Linked DNA regions of Mesorhizobium onobrychidis. The protein of the gene in region 1 interacts with the protein of each later gene in a pairwise test. Links are inferred from orthologs where the notes say so. Each region holds a gene or a part of one and is shown on either strand. Other genes may lie near its edges. The genes, in order: IHQ72_RS05425 and IHQ72_RS20465.

Region 1 (3,254 bases):
GTCGCCGGCGGGGCGGTGATGACGTCGGCGCCGATCAGTGCGGCCTGCTTGACGTGGTTCACCGTGCGCACCGAGGCGGTCAGGATCTCGGTCTGGAAATCATAATTGTCGTAGATGGTGCGGATATCGGCAATCAGCTCCATGCCGTCCCAGCCGCTGTCGTCGATGCGGCCGACGAAGGGCGAGATGAAGGAGGCGCCGGCCTTGGCGGCGAGCAGCGCCTGGGTCGCCGAGAAGCACAGCGTGACATTCACCATGCGGCCGTCCGACCGGATGTCCTTGCAGGCCCTCAGGCCGTCCAGCGTCAGCGGCACCTTGATGCAGACATTGTCGGCGATCCTGGCCAGGATCTTGGCCTCCGCCATCATGTCCTTGTATTCGGTGGCGACGACTTCGGCCGAGACCGGACCCTTGACGATCTCGCAGATCTCTCTGGTGACGTCGGCGATCTTGCCGCCGGATTTGAGGATCAGCGAGGGATTGGTGGTGACGCCGTCGAGCAGCCCCAAATCGTTCAGCTCACGGATTTCCTTGACATCGGCGGTGTCGACAAAAAATTTCATGACGGTCTCCTGAAGATTTTTTCATGTGCATGTCACACACATTTTGGGTCGGACTTTGATCTAGACGAAAGTCGGGGCAAGGTCACGCCTCATGATCGAAGATTCGCCCTTTGTCGCAGCCGCGCCAGTGCTGGTGCCGATGCCCGCCGAGCGGCCCTACACCTATGCCGTGCCCGCCGGCATGCGCGTGGTGCCGGGCTCGATCGTGCGCGTGCCGCTCGGTCCGCGCCAGGTTGCCGGCATCGTCTGGGACGGCGTTGTCGAAAAGGTCGATGCCAAGAAACTGCGCCCGATCGAGCAGGTCTTCGACTGCCCGCCAATCGACCGCGCTATGCGCCGCTTCGTCGACTGGATCGCGCAATACACGCTGTCGCCGCCCGGCATGGTGGCGCGCATGCTGCTGCGGGCGCCGGAGGCCTTCGACCCGGAACCGTGGATCGAAGGGCTGCAACGCACCTTCGCCAACCCCGACCGGATGACGGGCGCGAGGATGCGCGTGCTGGAAACAGCCGAAGGCGGGCTCGCCTGGACGCGGTCCGGGCTGGCGCATGCGGCCGGCGTCTCGTCGACCGTCATCGATGGGTTGAAGGCGCAAGGCGTGTTCGAGACCGTCATGATCCCGCCGCGACCGGTGGTCGCAGCACCCGATCCGAATTACGCCCAGCCTTCGCTGATGCCGGACCAGAGCGATGCGGCCGGGATGCTGCGCACCAATGTCGCGGCCGGCGTATTCGGCGTCACGCTGCTCGACGGGGTGACTGGATCAGGCAAGACGGAGGTCTATTTCGAGGCGGTGGCGGCGGCGCTCGACCGCGGCAGGCAGGTGCTGATCCTGCTGCCGGAGATCGCGCTGACCCACGCCTTCCTCGAGCGCTTCCAGGAACGGTTCGGCGCCAAGCCGGCGGAATGGCATTCGGATCTGCCGCCAAGGATGCGCGAGCGTGTCTGGCGGCAGCTAGCGGAAGGTGGCGTGCGCGTCGTTGCCGGCGCGCGTTCGGCGCTGTTCCTGCCGTTCAGGGAACTCGGGCTGATCGTCGTCGACGAGGAGCATGACCCCGCCTACAAACAGGAAGACCGCGTCTTCTACAATGCCCGCGACATGGCGGTGGTGCGTGGCCATATCGGCGGCTTTCCGGTGGTGCTCGCCTCGGCGACGCCGTCGGTCGAAAGCCGGGTCAATGCGAGCCAAGGCCGCTACAGCAGGGCGGTGCTTTCGGCGCGCTTTGCCGAGGCGGCGCTTCCCGACCTGAAGACGATCGACATGCGCCGCGCCCCGCCGGCGCGCGGCGGCTTTCTGTCGCCGGTGCTGCTTGGCCATATGCGGCAGACGCTGGAGAAACGCGAACAATGCTTGCTGTTCCTCAACCGACGCGGCTATGCGCCGCTGACGCTGTGCCGGGTCTGCGGCCATCGCTTCGGCTGCCCCGTCTGCTCGGCCTGGCTGGTCGAACATCGCTTTCGCGGCCAGCTCGTCTGCCACCATTGCGGACACAATGAGCGACGGCCCGAGGCCTGCCCGGAATGCGGCACGCTCGACCATCTGGTCGCCTGCGGGCCGGGCGTCGAGCGCATCGCCGAAGAGGTCGTCGCGCATTTCCCAGACGCCCGAACCATCGTGCTGTCGTCCGACCTGATGGGCGGCGTGCGGCGGCTGAGGCTGGAGCTTGAAGCCATCGCCAATGGCGAGGCCGACATCGTCATCGGCACGCAGCTCGTCGCCAAGGGCCACAATTTCCCAAACATGACCCTGGTTGGCGTGGTCGACGCCGATCTTGGCCTGGCCAATGGTGATCCGCGCGCTGCCGAGCGCACCTTCCAGCTGCTCAGCCAGGTGACCGGCCGTGCCGGCCGCACCGGCAAGAAGAGCCTTGGCCTGCTGCAGACCTTCCAGCCCGACCACCCGGTAATGCGGGCGATCGTCTCCAGCGACGCCGAGGCTTTTTACGAGCGCGAGATAGCCGAGCGCGAGCGGGCGGCGCTGCCGCCCTTCGGCCGGCTCGCTGGTGTTATCGTCAGTGCGGCGACGCGGGCGGAAGCGGAGGGGCATGCGCGGGGTTTGCGGCGCGCCGCACCTCCGGCCTCCGACCTGTTCGTGCTCGGCCCAGCCGAAGCGCCGCTGTCGCTGATCGGTGGCCGCCATCGCTTTCGCCTGCTGATCCAGGGCGAGCGGCGCGCCGACATGCAGGGGTTCATTCGCACCATGCTGGCCGAGGGACCGAAAATACGGGGCTCGGTGCGCGTGCAGGTCGATATCGACCCGCAGAGCTTTTTGTGAGGCCGACCGTGCAATTTGGACCGGAGCTGTGAAGAGATGAAAACCCTTGGCCTCATCGGCGGCATGAGTTGGGAATCAACGGCGATCTACTACCGCCTGCTCAACGAGATCGTGCGCGAGCGGCTGGGTGGACTGCATTCGGCGAAACTGCTGCTGTGGTCGTTCGACTTTGCCGAGATCGCCGAACGGCAGCACGTCGGCGACTGGCAGGGGGCGGCCGTTCTGCTGGTCGAGGCGGCGCGTAAGCTGGAAGCAGCCGGTGCGGAGGGGCTGCTGATCTGCACCAACACCATGCACAAGCTAGCCGATCAGGTGGAGGTAGCGGTGTCGATACCGCTTATCCACATTGCCGATTCAACGGCCGTTGTAGTCCAGCGCGCTGGCGTCAAGCGCCCGGCGCTGCTGGCGACGCGCTT
Region 2 (3,231 bases), 3.0 Mb from region 1 along the record:
CGGGACTGCGTATATACTGCATCGTGTCGTAGATGGCGAAACCGCTGGTCACCACGCCGCCCGGCGAGTTGATGTAGAGCGATATCTCCTTGTCGGGATTGTCGGATTCCAGCGACAGAAGTTGGGCACAGACCAGCGCCGACACATTGTCATCGATCGGACCGTTGATGAAGACGATGCGCTCGCGCAGCAGCCGCGAAAAAATGTCGAAGGCGCGTTCGCCGCGGCTCGACTGCTCGATCACCATCGGCACCAGGTTGGCAAAACCGCTCATCGCTTTTCTCCGTTGTGCCGCTCAGGCCGCGCGCAGGAAGAGGCGAGGCGAGTTTGCAGCTATGATCTGTCTGGGGCTGTGTGCGTTGAGCGAAAGCCGGCAACCAGCGCCTGCAACCGCAGGCGTAGCTACCCGCGCAAATCCATCGTGGACGATGCGCAGATGCGTGCCGCCCGACACGGTGCGGTCGAGCGTGAAGGTGACAATGCTATCCATTGGGTTGTCCAGCGGGCTGGTGAGCGGATCCGCTGCGTTGCCAGGCGCCAGTCGCTCCCGCCAGGAATAACGCAGCAGGCGTTCGGGCTCGGCGTCGAGAATTTCGCACTCGATCTGCGCATCAGCCTTAGCAAAGGCAAAGCGGACGCCGATCTCCGGCTTGATGTCGTTCGGCATCATCCAGGCTGCGAGCAGGTCCGGCACCGTCAGCGCCCGCCACACTTTTTCCGGTGGGTCTGGAAGCTCGCACTCGAACTCGATCGAATCTGCCGCCATGCCTGAATGCTGTTTTGCCGTCATTGATCCATATCCTTCAAAACCGCCTTGAGCCGTTCGATACGCTCGGGCCAGAACGCACGGTAGCGCTCGATCCAGCCGAGCAGAGGGTCAAGCCCTTGCGGATCGGCGCGATAATAAGCGTTGCGGCCGGCTCGCCGCTCGACCACAAGGCCGGCGCCGCGCAGCACTGCGAGATGCTGCGACACGGCCGGTTGCGACACGGTCATGCCGCTGCGCAGTTCCGACACGGTCATCTCGCCAGCGGCGAGCCGTTCGTAGACGGCGCGGCGCGTCGGGTCGGAAAGCGCTCGAAAAATCTCTGCTTCGATCATGGTGGAAGCATAAGTCGACACTTATTGGTTTGGCAAGCAGTCTTTTCGCGCCCATATGGAATGGAGCAGTGGACCCAATCGATTGCTGACATTCCTTGACAGTAGAGATTGATGAGCCTAGAACGAAAAGAGAACAAAAACCTTGTGGGAAAAGGCAGCCACGGCAGGCGGGGATTGTCCGCAGTCTATAAGGTGAGCGACAGAAATTTTGTTTCGGATGAGCGCGGAGAAGTATCATGGCGGGTAGCGTCAACAAGGTCATTCTGGTGGGCAATCTCGGGGCGGATCCGGAAATCCGCCGTTTGAATTCGGGTGAGCCGGTCGTCAATATCCGCGTCGCCACCTCGGAAAGCTGGCGCGACAAGACTTCCGGCGAGCGCAAGGAAAAGACCGAGTGGCACAATGTCGTCATCTTCAACGAGCAGCTCGCCAAGGTCGCCGAGCAGTATCTGAAGAAGGGCGCGAAGGTTTATGTCGAGGGCCAGTTGCAGACGCGCAAATGGCAGGACCAGACCGGCAATGACCGCTACACCACCGAAATCGTGCTGCAGAAATTCCGTGGCGAGCTGCAGATGCTCGACGCACGCGGGCAGGGCGAGGGCGGTCAGGTCGGTAGCTATACCGGTGGCGGCAGCAGCCGCGGTTCCGATTTCGGCCAGTCCGGCCCGGGCGAGAGTTTCAATCGCGGCGGCAGTGGCGGCAACAAGGGCGGCGGCGGTTCGTCGCGCGAACTGGACGACGAAATTCCGTTTTGATCGCTCGGAGCGAACGGCTCTGCGCGAGCTGACAACGCCAGCTATTTGAGGCCACGCATTGGCGTCCCGAAAGTCTATCTTGGATTTTCGGGACGTTGTGCGTTTGAGTAGTGTGCGGTGAAAGGACGTATCAGATGAAAGCACGGGTCAAATGGGTCGAGGAGCGCACCTTCGTCGGTGAGTCCGGCAGCGGTCACAAGGTAGTGCTGGGGACTGCGTTCGGACCGGAAGGCAAGACGCCGGGGCCGAGCCCGATGGAGCTGGTGCTGCTCGGCACTGGCGGCTGCTCGGCCTATGATGTGGTCCACATCCTCGAAAAGGGGCGCGAGGCGGTCGAAGACTGCGTGGTCGAACTCGACGCCGACCGAGCGGAGAAGGAGCCGCGGGTGTTCACCCGTATCCATATGCGTTTCATCGTCAAGGGCCGCGCGCTTTCGCGCGACAAGGTGAAACGGGCGATCGAGCTGTCGATCGAAAAATACTGCTCAGCCACGGCGATGTTGGCCAAGACCGCCACCGTCACGCATGATTTCGAGGTTGTCGATACAGCGGCGAAGTAACCGATTAATAAGGGCTGAATATTTAGACTTCGCGTGGCATCGTCATTGTGCAGTCTGGAGTTTATGTTTAATGTCGCTGACTAGTCTGGTGAAGTCTGTATTCGGACCTTCAGCGGAGAGAAAAAGTAAAAAATCGCTCTATCGACTGTTGGTCGCCGAAACAATTTTGCGGACGATATGGCATGGCCCGCAAGATGAAAAAGGGAATTACGTCGAAGCTAAGAGTACGGAAGTGAAGGAACTGTACCGCGCGGGACGTGTTTTCAGTCACAGCTTCATATCGGTTTACGAGCAAGCATCCGGATTGCTCTGGACGCTGGGAGTCGCCGAACCGGCGAGGCTGGTGAAGGGGCAATGGCACTCCGGATACGATGATCGTGGTTTTCCAGCATTCTTCAGGCTTCGTCATGATATTCGGCACAGCACCAACATCGCCGCAACCTATTCGGAATATTCGTTTCCGTCATTGAACTATGTCCTGCGAACCTATCTCGACCTCGTGTGGGAAAGCGAACATTGGCGTTCTCAGATAGAACCTATCATTGATGCCCTGGAGGCCAGAGTCGACCTTGAGCAGATACAGGCACTAGCTAATTCACCCAGCACCGCCCGGTCACTGCCTGTCGTCCTTGTGAAACAAGCACCAGCCATTGCACAGCTACTCGAGCGAATGGGGTATCTCGAACGCAAGCAAGGTTTTCCAGGTTGGACCGAAACCGCACGGCCGGCTCTTGGCGGCAATTGGTTTGACCTGCAGGGCGGGCGGGTTGAATCCGAGAATGGCCGGCCTATGCCCCGGCTTCGGAGTCTAAACT

What was found.
Region 2: the proteins of IHQ72_RS05425 (region 1) and IHQ72_RS20465 interact in binary tests that used the Escherichia coli proteins (3 or more experiments, as listed by UniProt). The link is inferred for Mesorhizobium onobrychidis from one-to-one orthologs.

What each region holds. Positions count from the first base shown.
Region 1 is NZ_CP062229.1:1,134,775-1,138,028, forward strand. Bases 308-3,246 are described here. They hold IHQ72_RS05425 (primosomal protein N'), read left to right. Parts: upstream 308-654; coding sequence 655-2,838; downstream 2,839-3,246. Other genes in these bases: fsa (fructose-6-phosphate aldolase), read right to left, coding at 308-563; IHQ72_RS05430 (aspartate/glutamate racemase family protein), read left to right, coding at 2,875-3,246. In the rest of the region: more of fsa, read right to left, coding at 1-307; more of IHQ72_RS05430, read left to right, coding at 3,247-3,254.
Region 2 is NZ_CP062229.1:4,127,583-4,130,813, forward strand. What follows is about bases 181-3,096. They hold IHQ72_RS20465 (single-stranded DNA-binding protein), read left to right. Parts: upstream 181-1,337; coding sequence 1,338-1,856; downstream 1,857-3,096. Other genes in these bases: IHQ72_RS20450 (ATP-dependent Clp protease proteolytic subunit), read right to left, coding at 181-274; IHQ72_RS20455 (SRPBCC family protein), read right to left, coding at 296-790; IHQ72_RS20460 (ArsR/SmtB family transcription factor), read right to left, coding at 787-1,101; IHQ72_RS20470 (OsmC family protein), read left to right, coding at 1,991-2,416; IHQ72_RS20475 (hypothetical protein), read left to right, coding at 2,487-3,096. Outside these bases: more of IHQ72_RS20450, read right to left, coding at 1-180; more of IHQ72_RS20475, read left to right, coding at 3,097-3,231. UniProt on the Escherichia coli protein: Plays an important role in DNA replication, recombination and repair. Binds to ssDNA and to an array of partner proteins to recruit them to their sites of action during DNA metabolism. Acts as a sliding platform that migrates on DNA via reptation.